Regions from separate parts of the Thiocystis violascens DSM 198 genome, predicted to be linked through region 2. Evidence: predicted binding sites of a transcription regulator. Region 2 holds the regulator's gene; each other region holds the start of a gene.
The links. The regulator FliA, encoded in region 2, starts transcription of late flagellar genes. The targets are predictions, from matches to a motif close to GCTAAAGTTNNNNNNNNNNCNGCCGATA.

Region 1: THIVI_RS18065 (YjfB family protein) is a predicted target of FliA. The motif match lies at 4,364-4,391, and genes of this name have one in related genera.
Region 3: THIVI_RS03790 (flagellin N-terminal helical domain-containing protein) is a predicted target of FliA. The motif match lies at 3,913-3,940, and genes of this name have one in related genera.

Annotation. Positions count from the first base shown of each region.
Region 1 covers NC_018012.1:4,056,291-4,063,149, forward strand. Annotated here, with positions in the region: gene xerD (site-specific tyrosine recombinase XerD) at 1-665, shown strand, start outside; gene THIVI_RS18045 (YajQ family cyclic di-GMP-binding protein) at 870-1,352, shown strand; gene THIVI_RS18050 (DsbC family protein) at 1,366-2,100, shown strand; gene THIVI_RS18055 (protein phosphatase 2C domain-containing protein) at 2,148-2,933, shown strand; gene THIVI_RS18060 (hypothetical protein) at 3,088-3,669, shown strand; gene THIVI_RS18065 (YjfB family protein) at 4,062-4,268, opposite strand; gene THIVI_RS24005 (hypothetical protein) at 4,457-4,723, opposite strand; gene THIVI_RS26195 (hypothetical protein) at 5,063-5,245, opposite strand; gene THIVI_RS24890 (hypothetical protein) at 5,288-5,560, opposite strand; gene THIVI_RS24895 (hypothetical protein) at 6,525-6,859, shown strand, end outside.
Region 2 covers NC_018012.1:381,773-388,631, forward strand. Annotated here, with positions in the region: gene flhB (flagellar biosynthesis protein FlhB) at 1-782, shown strand, start outside; gene flhA (flagellar biosynthesis protein FlhA) at 779-2,887, shown strand; gene flhF (flagellar biosynthesis GTPase FlhF) at 2,910-4,124, shown strand; gene THIVI_RS01805 (MinD/ParA family protein) at 4,108-4,938, shown strand; gene THIVI_RS01810 (RNA polymerase sigma factor FliA) at 4,935-5,684, shown strand; gene cheY (chemotaxis response regulator CheY) at 5,731-6,105, shown strand; partial or broken gene THIVI_RS01820 (protein phosphatase CheZ) at 6,177-6,701, shown strand; gene THIVI_RS01825 (IS5 family transposase) at 6,765-6,859, shown strand, end outside.
Region 3 covers NC_018012.1:841,312-848,170, forward strand. Annotated here, with positions in the region: gene fliD (flagellar filament capping protein FliD) at 1-1,079, opposite strand, end outside; gene THIVI_RS03785 (flagellar protein FlaG) at 1,119-1,616, opposite strand; gene THIVI_RS03790 (flagellin N-terminal helical domain-containing protein) at 1,678-3,828, opposite strand; gene THIVI_RS03795 (DUF4102 domain-containing protein) at 4,510-4,920, shown strand; gene THIVI_RS03800 (hypothetical protein) at 5,162-5,464, opposite strand; gene THIVI_RS03805 (hypothetical protein) at 5,554-5,742, opposite strand; gene THIVI_RS03810 (ATP-binding protein) at 5,759-6,835, opposite strand; gene THIVI_RS03815 (response regulator) at 6,832-6,859, opposite strand, start outside.

The DNA of each region.
Region 1 (6,859 bases), 1.3 Mb from region 2:
CCTGTCTGCGACAGTTCTATCAATATCTTCTGCGCCTGGGTCTGATCCGCGAAGATCCGAGCGCCCGCGTGGAGGCGCCGAAACTGGGCCGCCCGCTGCCCAAGAGTCTGAGCGAGTCCGAGGTCGAGGCGCTGCTGGGCGCACCGGATACGCAGGATACCCGCGGGCATCGTGATCGCACCATGCTGGAGGTGCTCTACGCCAGCGGATTGCGCGTCACCGAGTTGGTCACCCTGACGCCAAGTCAGGTCAGTCTGACGCAGGGCGTCGTGCGCATCGTCGGCAAGGGCGGCAAGGAGCGCTTGGTGCCCTTGGGCGAGGATGCTTGCGAGTGGCTGAAAGACTATGCGCGGGGACCGCGCCTGGATCTGCTCGGGGGGCGTGTCAGCGAGTATCTGTTTCCGACCTCCCGCAGCGACTGCATGACGCGCCAGGCGTTCTGGCTTCTGATCAAGCGTTACGCGATCCTCGCCGGTGTGGTCAAACCGCTGTCTCCGCATACCCTGCGCCATGCCTTCGCCACCCATCTGCTCAATCATGGCGCCGATCTGCGGGTCGTGCAGATGCTGCTCGGTCATAGCGACCTTTCAACCACGCAGATCTATACCCATGTGGCACGGGAGCGGCTCAAGCAGTTGCATGCGCGCCATCATCCCCGAGGTTGAGCCGCCATTCTCATGTTGACGTAGGAGCCCGCTTGCGGGCGACGGGTGGACAGGGTCACAAAGGTCACGTCGCCCGCAAGCGGGCTCCTACGAGGGCGGGCGACGCCAAACTGAGACTTGCTGGGGGCCGAGGCGAAAATTCCAGGCCGAGCGGCGATATTTGGTATCTTTAGTCCCAGTTAAACCGCGCCCAGAGTGATCTTCATGCCATCATTCGATGTCGTTTCAGAAATCGATCTTCAGGAAGTCCGTAACGCCGTCGATCAGGCCAATCGCGAGATTGGAACCCGGTTCGATTTCAAGGGCGTCGACGCCAGTTTCACGCTGACGGACGGCAAGATTCTGATGACCGGAGAGCAGGAATTTCACCTTCAGCAGATGATGGATATCCTGCGTCAGAAGCTGGTCAAACGAAAAATCGATCTCGCCTGCCTGGATCCCGCGGAGCCGGTGTCCACCCTGAATGCCGCCCGTCAGGAGGTCGCGCTCAAGCAGGGGGTCGACACCGACACCGCCAAACGCATGGTGAAGGCCATCAAATCAGGCAAGCTCAAGGTTCAGGCGCAGATTCAGGGCGACCAGGTGCGTGTCACCGGGAAGAAACGCGACGATCTTCAGGAGGCCATTGCGCATCTGCGCGAGGAAGACTGGGGCTTGCCCGTACAGTTCACCAACTTCAGAGATTAGAGATCCCATCGCCATGAGAAGATTCCGTGATTTTGCCTTTGCCGTGGCGTCCCTGACGCTCGCCACTGGCGCCCTTGCCGCCTCGCCCGAGCAGACCATTCGCGACACCCTGGAAAAGACCGTGCCCGGAATCAAGATCAGCCATATCGAACCGGCTCCGATCAAGGGTCTGTATGAGGTCATGGTGGGCACCGATTTGATGTACGTGACCGGCGATGGGCGTTATTTCGTCAATGGCCATATCGTCGACCTCAAGACCCGCGAGGATCTGACCGAGCCGCGCCTGGCCGAGGCGCGCAAGCTTCTGATCGATGGGATTGGCGAGAGTCAGATGGTGACCTTCGGCGCGGCGGACGCCAAGCACACCATCACCGTCTTTACCGACATCGAGTGCGGGTATTGCCGCAAGCTGCACAGTCAGATCGATGCCTATGGCAAGGAAGGCATCCGTGTCCGCTATCTGTTCTTCCCGCGCGCCGGCAAGGGCAGCCCGGCTTACGACGAGGCGGTTTCCGTCTGGTGCGCTGGCGACGATGCCGCGCGCCGTCAGGCCATGACCGATGCCAAGGCCGGGAAAACGATCGAGGCCAAGACCTGCGATAATCCGATCGACGCGCACATGGCGCTGGGCGCCGATCTCGGGTTGCGCGGCACGCCCGCCATTCTGACCGAGAAAGGCGATCTGATCCCCGGCTACGTGGAGCCCAAACGACTCGCGGCCGAACTCAATGGCGGGGCGGGGAGTTGATCGCGCCAGCCCGGATCGATCGGATTCGCCGTTAGCCATTGATCTGCATGGCACGTTCGCCGATCTCCGCCTTTCGCCTCGCCTTCGCCTGGCGTACCGACCAGGGGCGCGTGCGCAAACGAAACGAGGACGCGGTTCTGGTCGACTCCGCATGGGGTCTGGTTGTCGTCGCCGATGGGGTCGGCGGTGCCCGTGCCGGTGACGTGGCCAGTCGTCTGGCGACCGAGACCATCGCTGATCGCTTCCGCCGCCAGGCCATGCCGCGCGACGATGCGGAAAAGGCGCTTCTGTTCGTCGAGGCAGCGGTCGCTGAGGCCAATATCACGATCTGGAGGCACGCAAAGGGAGAGCGCGATCTGGCCGGAATGGGTACCACCGTGGTCGTCGGTTCCATTGGCTGGGATTGGCTGGTGCTTGCCCATGTCGGCGATTCGCGCATCTATCGGTTGCGCGAAGGGTACTTCGAGCAGCTCTCGCGCGACCATTCGTTTATCCAGGAGGTCGTCGACCAAGGGTTTTTCGCGTCGCGCGAGGATGCCAAGCGCTATGGCATCGGCGAAAATATCCTGACGCGCGCCCTGGGCTCCTCCCCCGTCGTGGAGATTGCCTCCGATGTCGTCGAACTGAACGCGGGCGACCTCTTTCTCTTCTGTACCGATGGCTTGACCGGCATGATTTCGGACGACTGGATGCGTCAAATCCTGATGTCCGTGAAGGAAAACTCGCTCGATTCGGCTGCCGACGCACTGATCCGCATCGCCAATGAACGCGGCGGTAACGACAACATCACCCTGGCACTGATCCAGGTGGGCGAACGGTTGCCGACGGAATAGAGTTGTCAGTTGTCCGCTTTTCGAATCGGTGTGCTGGGATTCGTACCTGCCGTTGCCATTTGGGACGTTCTTCTGCCAGTGTCTTGACACGTTGCAGGCCCGATGTCCGCCACCATCTTCGATCTTTGCATCAACCGCCACGTCGGAGGGCAAGATGATCTCGCGCTCCTTGTTCCGCTACACCACCATCTGCCTGACGGCCCTGCTCCTCGGCGCCTGTCACACGCTCGTCCGCGAGTCCGTTCCGGGGGAGTGGGTGGAGATCCCGTCAGGGAGCGCGCTGCGGCTGCATCAGCCGATCCAGATCCCCCCCGGACGCACCCGCGCCTACCTCGCCGCGGGCCGCGCGACAACCACGGGCACGAGCTGCGTGATCGAGGTCAGACGCCTCGATCCAGACCAGCGCCAGACGATTCAGGCTGGGCGGTACGGGATCACGCGCGTCCAGGATTACATGGCCCTGGTGTCCAGCGTGGATCGCCCTTCCGGTGCGGACGGCCAGGTCCGGTTCCAGTTGGCAAGCCAGGGCGACAGCGGGGGCTCGCAGATGGTCCGGTTCGGCTATCACTTCTGGCTCGACGCGCGCCAGGATCCTAACCTGATGCGCCTGACCTGTCTTGGGCGCCACGACGCCCCCGCCTCCACGCGCCCGCCAACCCTGGTCGAAATCCAGGCGGTGTTAGGCGATCTAGCGACACTTGAGCTGGCTGGTGCGGCGGCGATGCCGGGATCCTGACCGCCGCTTCAGTGACGTTTTAGGTGATTTTCGCGAAAGACTTTACCGATTTTCCGTTCGTCCTGAGTCCTGAGTCCTTTGGCTTCGCTCAGGACAGGCTTGTCGAAGGGTCGAAGCCTGTCATGAGCTTGTCGAATGGGATGACCGGAAAATCGCGCTCCGAGGCCGACATTGCATCCGTTCATGGTTCGACCCTTCGACGGGCTCAGGACTCACCACGAACGGATGCAATGTCACCACGCAAGTGGTATGCGCTTTTCCGGAAATCGCCTTATCTGCTGGGCTGGGCTGGGCTGGCCTGAATGCAGCGTGTCGTTCCTTTGCAGGGCGCGCTGACGCTGGTAGGGAGGTGAATCTGTCCAATTCAGCGATGAAGAACAGCGTCGTCGATTTCACGCCGTGACGTTGAGTTGTGTGCCGACGTTCGCGGGTAAGCCCTGGGTTGGACTGGGGATGCTTTGGATAAGCTGGGTGGCGGATTGCTCCTGGATATCGATCGCTTTTTTCAGCACCGCGACGTTGACGGCGCCTTCCAGTTTGCTTTGTGACAGGGATGTCGCGAGCGTGGCGAGTCCGGTCGTCGAGGAGGGAATCTCCATGGTAGAACCTCTTTGGGTTATGAGGAGAGAGCGGAATGCTTGGATGAGGAACAGCAGGCACCGTCAGCCAGCACCTCACCTGAACCTTCACAAGATAACGGCCTATTAGCGCCAAGCTGGAGGCTCACACACGAATCATTGAAGCGCAGAGTTGGCACTTCACCGCCGCCCATACAGGCATAGGTTTCTCACCAGAAGACGGTTTTGGAGAACGGACACCAATTGACCATGCGGTAAGCGGTCACTTGTGCCCATTCTGGAAAGGTGACTTGCACACGCACGTCACGCCAGCCGTTTTCTGTCTTGGCTCTGCCTTCAAAGACCCGAGTGGTATCGGGGCCAAAGCGGGCTGGATCGAGTCCAGCATACTGACCCGTCCTTGCCGCCGTGATCTGCACTTCGTTGATCCCTGGCCAAATCGTTTCAACTGCGCGTCCGAGCGCTTTGCTCCACATGGGTACAACATGCACAGGACGTTTAAGGTAATTTACGGGAATGACTTTACCGATTTCCGTTCGTCCTGAGCTTGTCGAAGGACGGGCGGAAATCGCGCTCCGAGGCTGACATTGCATCCGTTCATGGTTCGACCCTTCGGCTTCGCTCAGGACTCACCACGAACGGATGCAATGTCACCACGAAAGTGGGTATGCGCTTTTCCGGAAGTCGCCTAAGAACATCGAGACCTCGCGCTTGGCAGTACCTCACGGCCAGTAGAATGCCTTCAGCGGTCATATCGACATCGAACGTGATCGCCGGACGTAGGGGCGGGTTTCAAACCCGCCCCTACGCGAAGGTCATGCCTGGATATCAGGTGCGAAGCCTAAAGCATTGGGAAAGATGCTCTCGCTGAGGACTTTCCAGGTGTTGAGATCCAGTCCGCGTTCGGACAGGCTGGTGTCTGAGATGGCCAGCCTTAGATCCGGTGCAGGCGTGGATGCGGCTGGCTTGAGTTGGGTCGCTCGGGGCTTGGTAGCCATAAGTGCTCCATGAAAGCGGTGCACAGATAGCCGCAGGGGCTATCAGCGCCCCTTTGAAAGGTGGCTGGAGATCAGAAATGCAGATCGTTGCGCGTGGTCAGATGACCATCGAAGAATTCTGCGATATCGCAAGGACGACTCCCAAGAAAGCGTGAGATCGTGCCTAGCGCCTAGCGCCTTGCGGTGACAGTGGTTCAGCGTGTTGTCGAGACGACAGCGCATGTGCTCGCAGGCATAGAACATGCGGTTCGCGGCGATTGTTGCGGTGGTTTGCAGGATGGCGTTCAGTTCTGCGCGGTTGGCGATCATGTTCATGGCTGGCTCCGTTCGGTGATGTGAGAAACAACACCTGGAGCGAAGCCCCTTCTTCTTGGCGTATGGCGAGGGCATGAGCACATGTAGGACTCACGCCTCGCCGGTTTGACGTTTAACCGTCGTCGTCGAAGAAGTCGGGCATGTCAAAGCCAAAGATGGTCATGACGGAAGAGAAGAGGATGAAGTCAATGCGGAAAGCGATCCGCAGTTTGGCCGGTTCCATAAGAGTGCTCCGTTGATGCCAGAACAGACAGCCTGTACTGGTCACACAGGCCGAAAACCCATCTTCAGGGTATTTCCCCTTGCTCGGAGGCAGGGATTGCGCGAGGATCAAACGTGGCAGAGAGAATTGACGATCTGATTCGCGAAAAGGGGAAAACCGGGGTTCCATAAGGGGCTGATTGTAGCTTTGGAATCCGAAGTGGGGTAGCGATCAGTTCCCGGTATGAAGGGGATTGAGCTTAATCAACTATCTGTTTTTCAAAAAAATCCAGCAAAAAATTTCAGGGTTTTTGGGGCTGCGATAGTTGGATGCTGACTCTGTTCAGCGTGTGCGTGACAAGATGGATGGGATCGATCTCTGAGGGTAGTGGCTTTAGTCCATGCTGCGTGAGCTAATGTCGAGGATTGATGCGTTTCCATCTGCGACGAAAATCGCCGCCAGCATTCTGTGTGGCAGGTATCTGCCTGACGACAAATACAGATTGGCGACCCACCAGCAATTCCCGGCGAACGTCGCATAAGTCAATGATTTAGAAAGAATCGCACCTTTGGCAGCAACAACATTTGCAAAACAGCAACTTATCTTATCAATAGGTTAGCGTTCGCGTGGAATTGCTGGCATCCTACGCGCGCTTTTCCGCTTTTCCGCTTTTCCGCTTTTCCGCTTTTCCGCTTTTCCGCTTTTCCGCTTTTCCGCTTTTCAGAAGCGCAACCCTTTAGAGAAAATAGTCAGAGAAACACGATGAAGCAACTGAAACGAATTATCAGTGCGAGCTTTGTGCTTACTGTTATCTTGACAGATATAGCAATGGCTGGAAAGGAATTGTTTGTTACCATTGATTGCAATGACAAATACTGCACGGCTAAATTATGGGAGCGAGGCTGGCTTTCAAACACTATTCAGCAAACAGAGACGCTTAAACGTAAGTCCGATGGTTCTTTCGTAGGAACTGGGAAAGGAGGCGTCACACTCAGATTTTCCCCCAACAGAGATCCGATGTGGTTCCTCATCAGGGGAAAAGACGGGACACTAAAAATGCCCTTCGGTTGCGCCGCAAGCAAAGACGATGTTGATTA
Region 2 (6,859 bases):
AATTCTCGAAACTCAATCCGATTACCGGAATCAAGCGCGTTTTTTCGGTTCAGGGCTTGATGGAACTGGTCAAGTCGCTCGGTAAGTTCGTTCTGGTGGGTCTGGTCGCCGGCCTGGCGATCAGCGGCATTTGGGAGTCGTTGATGCATCTGGGCGAACTGCCGGTGGAGGTCGCGATCACGCGGACGGGAGAGATGGCGGTCAACCTGTTTCTGATCGCGTCGGCCGCCTTGCTGCTGGTGGCGGCCATCGATGTGCCGTTTCAACTCTACAATCACAACAAACAGTTGAAGATGACGCTTCAGGAGATCAAGGACGAGTTCAAGGAAAGCGATGGCAAACCCGAGGTCAAGGGACGGATCCGCCAGATGCAGATGGAAATGTCGCGGCGCCGGATGATGTCCGAGGTGCCCAATGCGGATGTCATCATCACCAATCCCACCCACTATGCCGTGGCCATCGCCTATGCGGCCGCGACCATGCGCGCCCCGCACCTGCTGGCGAAAGGCGCCGATGACGTCGCGGCGGCCATCCGCGAACTGGCCGAGACGCATGACATCCCGCGGATCGAGGCGCCCAGGGTGGCGCGCGCGATCTATTTCACCACCGAGATCGGCCAGGAAATCCCCAACGGACTCTTCGTGGCCGTGGCCCGGCTGCTGGCCTATGTCTACCAGCTCAAGCGCGAGGATCCCGAGGTCGAGATGCCCGACGATCTGCCGGTCCCCGAGGAGTATCTCGATCCGCGGGTCTCCCGCCAGGCGCGGAGAGAAGCCCGATGACGACCGTGAGCGACCGTCTCGGCGGTCTTCGCCAGCTTGGTCTCGGCGTGCCCGTGATGCTGATGGCGCTGCTCGCCATGCTGGTGCTGCCGCTTCCGCCATTCGCGCTCGATCTGCTTTTCACCTTCAACATCGCCTTGTCGCTGATCGTGGTCATGGTGGCCGTCTATACGCCGCGACCCGTCGAATTCGCCGCCTTTCCGACAGTTCTGCTGCTGGCGACCCTACTGCGTCTGGCGCTGAACGTGGCCTCGACCCGCGTCATCCTGCTCTATGGCGGCGAGGGGACGGACGCCGCCGGCCAAGTCATCAAAGCCTTCGGCGAGTTCGTCCTGGGAGGCAATTTCGCCATCGGTCTGGTGGTGTTCACGATCCTGGTCATCATCAATTTCGTGGTGGTCACCAAGGGCGCGGGGCGGGTGTCCGAAGTCAGCGCCCGCTTTACCCTGGACGCCATGCCGGGCAAGCAGATGGCGATCGACGCCGATCTGAACGCGGGTCTGATTTCGCAGGAAGACGCGCGCACGCGCCGCGCGGACGTGGCCCAGGAGGCGGATTTCTACGGCTCCATGGACGGTGCCAGCAAATTCGTGCGCGGGGACGCGGTGGCGGGAATCCTGATTCTCTTCATCAACATTCTTGGCGGCATCGCGATCGGGACGACCCAGCATGGCATGTCGTTCGGGGATGCCGCGAATGTCTATGTCCTCCTGAGTATCGGCGATGGTCTGGTCGCGCAGATTCCGGCGTTGCTGCTGTCGTCCGCCACCGCCATCGTCGTCACTCGGGCCAACACCCCCCAGGACATGGGCCAGCAGTTGACCAAGCAACTGCTCTCCAATCCCCGCGTGCTCTACGTGACTTCGGGTGTCATCGGAATCCTCGGGGTGATCCCGGGAATGCCGAATCTGGTTTTCCTCGGACTGGCCTCGATGCTGGCCGGTGGCGCCTATCTACAGGGACGCAAACCGCCCGAACCCAGTCCCGATGAGGTGGAACAACTGCCCCCGGGCATGGAACTCCCCGCGCCGGAAGATCGCGATCTGTCCTGGGACGATGTTCCGCCGGTCGATCTGGTCTCGCTGGAGGTCGGTTATCGCTTGATCCCGCTGGTCGATCGCAGCCAGGATGGGCAACTCATGGGCCGGATCAAGGGCATTCGACGCAAGCTCTCGCAGGAATTCGGGTTTCTCATTCAGCCAGTGCATATCCGCGACAATCTGGAGCTGGGCCCGAATCAGTATCGCATCGCGCTGCTGGGGGTGAATGCCGCCGAGGCCGAGGTCTTCCCGGATCGGGAACTGGCGATCAATCCCGGACAGGTCTTCGGGACCGTGGCGGGGACACCAACCAAGGATCCGACCTTCAATCTGGACGCGCTCTGGATCGACCCGGCCGATCGGGAATCCGCGCAGGGCGCCGGTTACACCGTGGTGGATGCCGCGACGGTCATCGCGACCCATCTGTCGCAGGTGTTTCGGGATAATGCGCATCGTCTGATCGGCTACGAGGAGGTCCAGCACCTGCTCGACCAACTGGCGCGCCGCTCGCCCAAGCTGGTCGAGAATCTGATTTCCTCCAAGGCCCTGCCGCTTGGGGTCGTCCTGAAGGTGCTGCAGAATCTGCTGGCGGAACAGGTGTCCATCCGGGATTTGCGGACCATCGCCGAGATCTTGGCGGAACGCGCGGTCAAGAGTCAGGATCCCGCCACCTTGACCGCGGCGGTGCGGGTCGCGCTCTCCCGCTCCATCGTGCAGGATCTGATCGGTCCGGAGGACGAATTGCCCCTGATCGCCTTGGATCCGGCGTTGGAGCAGATTTTGCATAAGTCGCTGCAAGGCAGTCAGGGCGAAACCATCGGGATCGAGCCTGGGCTGGCGGAGCGGGTGCAGCGGTCGGTGACCGATGCCGCGCGACGTCAGGAAACGGAAGGAGCGCCCGCGGTGCTGGTGGTGGCTCCGGAGATTCGTTCCTGGATCGCGAGCTGGCTTCGCGGCGCGGTGCGCAATCTGACTGTCATGGCCTTCACCGAGATCCCGGATAACCGGCGTATCCGGGTCGTTGCCACCGTGGGCAAGGGCGATACCGCGCAGGCGCGGGCATGAACGAGCGAACAGGAGCGGACAGATGAATGTACGGCGATATCGGGCACGGGACATGCGGGATGCGATGCGGCAGGTGCGCGAGCAGCAGGGCGCGGACGCGGTTATTCTTTCCAGCCGCCGGGTCGATGGGATGCTGGAAGTGGTTGCCGCGCTGGAACCCGCCCCGGCGGCCGATTCCGGCGGTTCAGCGAGCAAATTCGTCCACACCCTCCCCGTCGATCCCGAACTGGCCGCCATGCGTCGGGAATTATCCGATTTGCGCACGCTCCTGATGCAACAGGGCGCCTTGAGCGAACGCGATCAATGGGCGGTTCGCCATCCCCTGGCCGCCGAGTTCGTCGAGCGTCTCCAGAAATGCGGCTTCAGCGACAAATTGGCGCGCAGTCTCGCGGGCAGTATTCATGAAGACTCGACGGCCGAGACCGCCTGGTCGCGTCTGCGCACTCGCCTGTCGGCCTCGATTGCCACGGCCGCGCCCACCGTCCTCGAACAGGGTGGTATGCTTGCGCTGGTGGGATCGACCGGCGTTGGCAAGACCACGACCCTGAACCGTCTCGCGCTGCGTCAGATCCGGCGGATGGGCCGCGATTCGGTGATTCTTGCCACGCTTGATCGGCAGCGCATCGGCGCGTACAAACAATTGCAGGCCTTTGGTCAGATGGCCGGAATTCCCGTCATGCTGTTGGAAAGCGAACGGGATCTGGTCGCCTTGTCGAACCGTGAGGGAGACGGAAAGCTGGTGTTGATCGATACCGAGGGACAGGCCGCGCGCGATGCGGCCGAGCGCAATCTGTTCGCCAAGGTGCGTCACCAGATCCCGCTCGAGACCTGGTTGGTGATCCCGGCAACCCATCAGGCGATGGTGTTGCGGCAAGTGTTGCAGTCGTTTCAGGGGAGCGAACCATCGGCGTTGGTTTTGACGAAGGTTGACGAAGCGGAACAATTGGGGGAAACCTTGTCCGTTCTCCTCGAACAGCGTTTGGGTCTGGTGTTTTACAGCGACGGACAGCGGATCGACGAGGACTTCCATAAAACGGATACCACCTGTCTCACGCGCCTCGCGCTCCAGGAGCCGGCCCGGCCCGCCGGGATCCTCTTCGAGGACCACGTCGCTCCCGCCGAGCCCGTGCCGCTGAACCGAGCGCCTTTTGCCTCGCCGCCTCGGAAGCCGCGCGAGACCATGGTCTTGGAGTCGGTGTTGCCTTTCAGGAAAACCGTTCATGCAGCCTCCCATTAGGCACCGGCCCCTCCTGAGCATCGCGATTGCCAGTGGTAAGGGCGGTGTCGGCAAGACGAACGTTGCGGTCAATCTGGCGGTGTCGTTAGCCAGGCTAGGGCGTCGCGTGATGCTCTTCGACGCCGATCTCGGTCTGGCGAACGCGGATCTTCTGCTCGGACTGCGCCCCACGAAAAGCTTGCACGATCTGGTCGCGGGGACGGCGGACACCCTCGAAGAGATTCTTGTCGAAGGGCCGGACGGCCTGCTTCTGGTGCCGTCCGCCTCCGGCATCGGAACCATGGCGAATCTCACGCCAGTCGAGCATGCCGGGCTGATCCGCGCATTCAGCACCTACGACAAGCCGCTCGATGTCCTGATCGTCGATACGGCCGCAGGCGTGCAGGATTCGGTCACCAGTTTTTGCAAGGCGGTTCAGCATGTGTTCGTGGTGGTCTGCGACGAGCCGGCTTCCTTGACGGATGCTTATGCCTTGATCAAGGTGCTGCGTCAGGAACATGGCCTGCGCCGCTTCCGGGTGATCTGCAATATGTTGCGCACTCCGGAATCCGGACGGCGCCTGATGCGCAAACTATCCTCCGTGTGCGCGCAATATCTGCCTGACGTGATCCTGGATGCATCGGGTATGATTCCCATGGATGAGCACCTGCGGCACGCCGTGCGGAAACGCGAGCCAGTCGTGAAGCTCTATCCCGGGAGTTTGTCGGGACAGGCGCTGATCGAGCTGGCCAGACAGGCCAATCGCTTGACGGTGTCCGAGACCGGCATGGGCGGGATCGGCTTTTTTGTCGAGCGGATGCTGCAAAGTGCCTGATGACCACGCATCGCTCCTTGACAGGCTATTCGGGTACCGCTGATCAATCGGAGCAATTGGTGACGGCAAACCTCGAACTCGTGAGACGCATCGCCCACCATCTGGCGGCGCGTCTTCCCGCGTCGGTCCAGATCGAGGACTTGGTTCAATCCGGTATGATCGGCTTGATCGAGGCATCCCGTCAGTTTCATAGCGGTCAGGGGGCGACCTTTGCCACCTATGCGGGCATTCGCATCCGGGGTGCCATGATTGACGAACTGCGACGTTCCGACTGGACGCCGCGTTCGGTTCATCGGAACAGCCGCCGGATTGCCGAGGCGATCCAGCAGGTGGAGTCGCGCGAGGGACGGGCGGCAGCGGATCGCGAGATTGCAAGCGAGCTCGGAATCGCACTCGACGACTATCACACGATGCTTCAGGATTCGGCCAACGCTCAGATTCTTGGATTGGAGGATCTTTTCGGCGAGGATACGGATCCTGATCGCTTGTTGCCGGGCGGCGGTCCGGGGCCGGGCGAACATTTCGAGCTGGATCGGCTGCGTGACGCGCTGGCTCAGGCGCTCGCGGGTCTGCCTGAAAAGGAACGCCTGGTGCTTGCGCTGTATTACGACGAGGAACTGAATCTCCGAGAAATCGGCGCCATTCTTGGCGTCACTGAATCGCGTGTGAGCCAGATTCGCAGCCAGGCACTCCACCGTTTGCGCGTCCGCCTGAACGAGTGGATTCAGGTTGCAACTGGTTCATAATCGTTAACCCGGCCAATGCCATTGGGGGCTCCGTGTGGATAAAGGCATGAAAATTCTGATCGTGGACGACTTTTCCACGATGAGGCGTATTATCAAGAATCTGCTTCGCGAACTGGGGTTTAACAACACCATGGAAGCGGACGATGGCAGTACCGCGCTGCCGATGTTGAAGAATGGCGGTTTCGATTTTCTGGTGACGGACTGGAACATGCCGAATATGGAGGGGATCGATCTGCTGCGAGCGGTTCGCGCCGATCCGGCCCTGAAGACGCTCCCGGTCCTGATGGTGACGGCCGAGGCCAAGCGGGATCAGATCGTCGAGGCGGCACAGGCCGGAGTCAACGGCTACATTGTCAAGCCCTTTACCGCCGAGACGCTCAAGGAGAAGATCGACAAAATCTTCGAGCGCCTTGAAGCCTAGTGACTTCGAGATCCGAACTGTTGGTTATTGTGGCCAATCGGGCATCCTAGATGTCCGGCAAGGAATCATCGATGGACAATGACGAAGAAAGCAAGGCATTCGAACTGAGCCTGGCGAGGCAATTGGTCGAGCATCTGGAAGCGGGCCATGGAGATCGGGCCGCCGAGGTGGTCCGCCAGTTGAGGATTCCCTACGAACGAGAACTCTTCGAGGAACTCGGCAAGCTGACACGCGATTTGCACGAGGCGCTGAACAGTTTTCGTGGCGATTCCCGGCTGGTGGAACTCACGCGCGACGAGATTCCGGATGCGAAGGAACGCCTCGATTATGTCGTCACCATGACGGAGCAGGCGACTCACCGGACGCTCAACGCGCTCGACGAGGGGATGCCGATCGCGGAATCTCTCCATGCCCGCCTGCTGGAACTCACGGACACCTGGAACCGGTTTCGCCAGCGCGAGTTGTCGGTCGATGAATTCCGCGAATTTGCCCGCGCCCTGGATGTCTTTTTCGCCGCGAGCGGCGAAGAGACCGAGCGTTTGCGGTCGTTGATGTCCGAAGTCATGATGGCTCAGGATTTTCAGGATCTTAGAGGGTGTAGACAAAAATAATTGAGCTGCTATTTGTATACCAGTCTACAACTGAGCTGGTGTGCGCTGATGTCGAAAGCTGGTCGTCCCCCCAAGATTCACGAGGCGGAGCAAGCGGTATTGCGTCAAATTGTCACGGATCGCCCGACCTCCACGCTGTCAGA
Region 3 (6,859 bases), 460 kb from region 2:
TCGGTGCGAATGCCGACATTGGTCAGCGCCGTGAAGCCGCTCGCGATGCCCGGCACGGCACCGCCGATCTGCTCGCGCAGACGGCTGATCGCGGTCCGCGCCGCACTGTCGCCGGCCAGATCGCCGCGCACCAGATTGTTATCGTCGTCGCGGGAATAGCCGATCAGCTTCTGGGTGGTTTCCTGAAAGGCGTTATAGGCCTCGACGAAGCCGCGCACCGCCTCCTCCGCCGAGCCCTTGTCCGCCGTGACCGAAAAGTTCAGGCTCTCGGTGGAGATCTTATTAATGGTGAAGGCGAACCCCTGGATGACATCGTCGATGGAGTTGCTCTCGCGCGTCACCGCGAGACCATTGATCTTCAGGCTGGCGTCCGCGCCCTGCTGGGTCTCGGCCACCTGGTCGAACTGCGACTCGTTGAAGGCAAAGGCGTTCAGGCTCGTATCGTCAACGCTGACGCGCAGGGCATTGGACACGCCCGAGGGCGCGGTCAGGGTGAGCTGATACTGGCCGTCGACCTTCAGCACCGCCGCCTGCACGCCCGCATTCTGTGCGTTGATCTTCGCGGCGATGCTGTCGAGCGAGTCCGTCGCCTCCACCTCGATCGAGAGCGCGGCACGCTCGGCGTTGGTGGCGAAGCCGGTCGGCTCATCGGATCCGTTGTAGGTCCACTCTCCGAAGCCGATCGTCAGATTCCCGGACTTGCCGAGCGCGCCATCGCGCTCGTCCTGGGCCTGGGTCGCCAATGAATGGGCGCTTGCCACCGCCAGCACGTCGATCTTATAACTGCCGGTCTGGGCGCCGGGCGACACGCTATCGGCGGTAATGGCATCGGAGGTGGGCACCGCGACCGAGCGGGCATTGAAGATGTCCGCCGTCCCCAGCGACCCCATCGCGGTCTTGAGCGTATCGAGCGCGCTCTTGAGCTGGCCGTAGCCGGAAATCTGCGCCTCCAGCTTCTTCTGGCGGGTATCGATAAGTTGTTGCTGGGGCGCGCGCTCCACTTCGGTCAGTTGGGAGACCAGCTTGGCGATATCGATCCCCGATCCGGCGCCGAGCGAGCCGATGATGTTGGTATCCATGACGATCGCCCTCTTGACTCTGAACCGGCGGCAATGCCGCTAAGCCTTCTTGTTAAAAATCAACCCCGCCAAGCCATCGACATACTGCGCGAACTGCAAGGTCTCCTCGCTTGGAATCTGACGGATCAACTCCTTGGTCTGCGCATCCGTCACCTTGATCACCAGGCGCCCGGAGTCATCGTCAAGCTGAAACGACAGGGCCTGCTTACCGTTTTGCATCATCTCGTTGATGCGATCCACCGCCCGGGCGATCTGTTCGACCGAACCCGCTTGGTCTCTGTTGAGCGGATTGGCGTCGCCCGGACCCGTCGACGCTCGTTCGGCGGTCGCACTGGTCTGCGCCGCCGCCGTCGTTGCTGCTGCCTGATTGATTGGCGGCGTCGTTGCCTGGCTCGTGTCGCGTTGCGCGACCCGCGACGGCGTTGCAGCCGTCGACATTGGGCTGATCGCCGCGACATTGAAAGAATCACTGGCCATGATCTTGAATCCCTGGTTCGGCTGCTTTGGTATCGGATGGGCAGGGCGCGGCGTGCCCATCCCGCAAACCTCGGAGTGGGCAGGATGGGTTTCGCTAGCGCTCTACCCATCCTACTTTAGCTTACCGCAGGAGCGACAGCACCTGTTGCGGCGCCGAGTTGGCCTGGGCCAGCATGGCCGAGCTCGCCTGCTGCAACACCTGCGATCTGGAAAGCATCGCCGTCTCCGACGCGAAATCCGCGTCCTGGATGCGCGAGCGCGAGGCCGTGGCGTTCTGCGAGATACTGGACAGGTTGTTGATGGTGAAGTCCAGCCGGTTATTGACCGCGCCCAGGTCGGCGCGCACGTTGTTGACCTTTTCGAGGGCGTTATCGATGGCCACGATCGCCTTGTTCGCCCCCTCAATGGTCGAGATGTCGATGCTGGCGAGCGACTGGCCGTCCTTGCCGCCGCCGTAGGTACCCACGGTCAGGCCCGTTAACGCAAGATTGTCGTTCGTGCCCCGTTCGATCACGATCTCCTTGTCAGAGTGGAGCGTGAACTCCCCAACATAGGCCGTTGCCACGGCGCTATTGAAGCCGGCATTCGCGCCAGCGGTGATATTGGCGACGATATTGCGCCCGTCGTCGGCGATGAGCTGGACGCCGCCGCCCGTCGCCGAGCCATCCTCGCCGGTATCGATCGCCCGCACCCCGGTCTGATCCTTAATGGCGTTGATCGCGTTGACCAGCGACTGACGGTTGGCGCTCCGGGCGTCGTTGCCGGCGACCGAAGTGAAGCCGGTGATTTCGACCCCGTTGATGGTGCCGGATACGGCCGCGGTGGCGGTTGCCTGGACCGTCGTGTTCTTGGCGATGTTGGCGTTGACCGTCGCGGTCACCCCGGTCTTGTCGGAGACCAGATTGAAGGCCGCTGCCTTGGCGATGGCGCTGGCGTCTTGATTGAGCGTAGAGGCCGTGTCGTCGGTGGCGTAGGACGGACCCACCTGCACCCCGTTGACCAGCAGGTTGCCGGCCGCCATGGCAGTGGTCGAGTCGGCCAGATTCGAGGTGACCTGGGTGGCGGTGCCGCTGTAGGTGCCCTCGCTGAAGCCGGCATCCTTGGCGTTGCCGGTCGCGCCCGAGGCGATGGCGATCTCCTTGCCGCCGTCGGCCACCAGGGTGACGGTGCCGGTGGCGAGGGCGGAGGTCAGGGAGGCGCCAGCGAAACCGAGACCCGTGTTGGCTTTGGTCAAACTGCCCACGGTCTGGATCAGCGAGATATTGCGCCCGTCCGCCGCCGTCAGGGTGATACCGCCCATGTCGGTCCCGCTATCGACGGCGGTGACGCCCGTCTGCTCCGACACCAGATTGATGTCCCGGATCACGGCGGCGCGCGTGGTCGTCGTGTCGTCCGTGGTGGCCAGCGCGATGCTGACGCCATTGAGCTGAATGGTTCCCGTCGTGGCCCCGGCGCTCATACTGTTGCCGCCGAGCTTGGTCTCGCCCACCACCGCCGTGACGCCGGTCTGCGCGCTTTTTTCGTTGATCGCCGCCGCGGTCGCGATGGCGCTGCTGCTCTTGCCGTAGGCCGAGGCGGTATCGGAGGAGGAGGTGGCGCCGTCGATGGAGATGCCGTTGATGATCAGATCGCCCGCGGCCAAGACCCCCGCGTTCGTGGCGGACGCGGCCATGCTCACCGCCACATCGCTGGCGGCGGACGTCGTCGCTGCGGCCCCGGTGCCGATCCGGGTCACGGAGCCGATGCCCGCGGAGTCCGCCACGCCCAGGGAGGCTGCGTCCATGGTCCCGATGCTGACGCCGATGGTCTGATTGGCCTCGGCGCCAATCTGCAGTTTGACATCGACCGACGAACCGTCGAGCAGATTCAGTCCGTTGAAGTTGGTGGTCTCGGAGATACGGTTCAACTCCTTGACCAACTGCTGGGTCTCGGCGTTGAGGGTGGTGCGGTTGCCGCTGGTGTAGGTGCCGTTGGCGGACTGCACCGACAGTTCGCGCATGCGCTGGAGGATGTTGGAGGACTCGCTCAACGCGCCCTCGGCGGTCTGCACCAGCGAGATACCGTCGTTGGCGTTGCGCACCGCCTGATCGAGTCCCTTCACCTGCGAGGTCAGACGGCTGACGATGGCCGAACCCGCCGCGTCGTCCTTGGCGGAGTTGATGCGCAGACCGCTGCTCAACCGTTCCATCGACTGACTCAGGCTGGACTGGGACTTGGTGATATTGCGCTGCGCGTTCAGCGAGGCAACGTTGGTGTTGATAACCAAGGACATGACTGATCTCCTGTCGTTGACGAACCGGCGAACCGTTGGGCATCAGCGGCGGGCCGTGGGGGAATCGAATGGGTTCGCTCTCGGTATCGGCCACTGGGCTGAAATCTTTAACCCCGTCCCCGCGCAATCCCATCAAGGCAAGTTATCGGCCACTGCTATCTTTTCTCAAACGATCCAAGCGCCGGCTCGGCATAAAGCGTGACCGCAGTCACAAAACCAATGCCTTCCGAACGGGGCGAATACCCCAGCAATTCTCAGCCACACAACCAGAATGGATGACGGGAAGAGGACATTCTGGCCGCCTGGGACAAGCGCGTGGCGCTCGACCTCCCGGAACGCTATCTCCAAACCGCCGTCGCCACCGGGGTCGACGTGCGTCAGGAACGGTGGGACGAGTTGACGCATAGAAGGATTCTCCTGGCCGCAGTCGGATAACAAACCCCGGTGGCCCGCTGGCGAAGCACGGAATGCTCGCTCCCGCCAACGAAAATGGAAGAGGTTGGCCGCGCCGTGCAAACGGCTACGCAAGCGACAGGCTCGACCATTGACCGCCACCACCGTCACCGAGTAACAATGCAACACTGCGTCGCTTCGCTCCGACGGCCCGGCCGAATCGACGTGAAACCAGTAGGCGGATGCTCATGGAATCAACGGCCGGATGCCGGTGGAATGGGTGGCCGAATGGCTTGGAATGCGCAGTCCTACCGCAGCCAAGGGCGCAAGCGACTGATGACGCTCGGCGCCTACGGTGTTCTCACGCTGGATCTCGATACAGCGGCGGATGCGCGGCAAAGTTTCGGGAAAAATATCGCAACGTTCCTGCGCGGGAAACTCGCGAGAGACATCACCGTTCAAGATATCGAGAGCGTCCTGAGCAAAGTTCAGGAACGTGGCGCACTTGCCGTGGAGAGCAAACTCTTTCGGTTACTGCTGACCGGTCAGCGGCCGTCGAAGAAATCCTGGGTGCGCGATGGTCGCCTCGGCGCGGTTCTCCAGCAAAGCGCCTTGTCATGGCAATTGATCGTCAAGCTCTGCGGCAGTATAGACAGGTTTTTGAAGCGTTTGAGGCATGGCGTTAGCCGTCCCTTTTGAAAGAAAACCAGGACCAAATCCCAAACTACGCGCGGCACACTCTAACGGGGCGAGGATCGCTCACGAGACGTTTGAACCGTCGCCCACCCGACATGCAGACCTCTTCGCGTGCATTCAAAGACAGCATGGTGATGAAGCGGCTGCCGCCCAACAACGTCGGCGTACCGCCGTTGGCCGCGCAGACCGGCATGCCGCGCGACACGCTCTACGGCTGGCGCCGCGAGGCCCTGGGCCAAGCGCGTCAGCCAGCGTCCGCGGCGGTGCCGGCGGGGACGCTCGGCAGTGAGGCGAAGTTCGCCATGGTGATGGAGACGGCGCGCCTCAACGAGTTGGAGCTGGGGGCGTACTGTCGTGGCAAGGGCTGATTCGCCGCGCAGATCAGCGCCTGGCGCGAGACCTGCGCGCAGGCCAACGCGCCGTTGGCGAGCAATGCCGGCAAGCGCAGGCGTGCCTCGGGAGACAGCCCCTGCTGTTTGGCCTGCTGGTCGGTCCGGAACACCGGGCGCAGGGTCTCCAGGACGAAGGCGGCGTCATAGGCCTCCACGAACTTCCTTCTCCCATGAGGAATGCAGGAGGCGGCCTGCGTCGGATGCTCAGTGGGTCGATTGCGCGCCAGGGCATCGGACATTTGGATCAGGCGTGGCAGGGTCCGGTCTTGAAGAAGGCGATCGGGCCGTTGATCGTCTGCGCCACCACCCCGGAGGTAAAAACCCCGGTGCGCTGCGGCTTCGTCCCCGGGGGCAGCGCCTCGGCGCGCGCCTCAGCGGTGAAATAGCCAACGATCAAGCGATGACCGGCGCTCGGGAGGCTCGTTTCGCCCACCCATTAACAAAAGCTGTCATTCGTTGTCTTTAAGTTCAATGGGCCAATGGAGAACTAAAGCAGTTCCTCCCGCACCGGAAGGTCGGCAAACCGCTTGGCCACCATGGGCCTCGGCGATGGCCTTGACCACCGCCAAGCCCAGGCCACTCCCGCCGCTAATCCGGGATCTCGATGGGTCACCACAACGAAACGCCTCGAATACTTGAGCAGCGATCTCCGGCGCAATGCCGGGGCCGTTGTCCTCGACGCTCACATGACAGACACCTTTCGAGACGTTGGCGCTAACGCGCAATTCCCCAGGCTCCGCATATTTGAGGGCATTTTCCAGCAGCGCAATGAGCGCCTGGCGGATGCGAAATGCGTCGCACACGACTTGAGTTTGTTCGCTCACTTCGACGTGAATGCGAAGGCCTCGGGTTTCCAAGCTGCTAGCGAACGCATGAACGACAAGTGAGATTTCCTGAGCTAGGTTGGCCGGTGCCAGATCTAACTTCAAATGGCCACTTTCGTTGAGGCTGAGCACACGCAGATCCTCGATCAATCGACCGAGCCCCTCCACCTGGCGCAGCAGCCCACTGAACACCTCGCTGGTGGGGGCAAAAACCCCTTCCGCCAATCCCTGCAGGCGCCCGCGCAGAATCGTGAACGGTGTACGCAGTTCATGGGCGACGGCAGCGTTCCAGAACTCCTGCTCACGGGTCACGCTCTGCAAGCGTTCGGCCATGGTGTTGAAGTCGCGCACCAGCTGGGCCGTCTCGCCCTGCGCATGCTCATCCAGGGTTGCGCGAGCCTGCAGGTTGCCTTGTGCAACTTCGCGCAGGTTGTGAACGACCGAATTCAAGGGGGTAAGAATGCGGCGCGAGAGCCTAATCGCCACGTAACCAGCCATGGTCAGTGAGGCGATTGTCGTGCCCAGGATCCAGGTCAACTCGATACGTGACGGAACCCAGGTTTCGGAGATGCTGTCAGGCAGATACTTGGAGATGAGCGCATAGAAAACGTACGTGCCGACTATTGAGAGCAGGATGATGCCCAGGGCCATCACGATCAAGGATCGAATGATCTGCCTGCGCAACCCCGGCGACTGGCTCACGCGTCACCTCCGAAACGATACCCC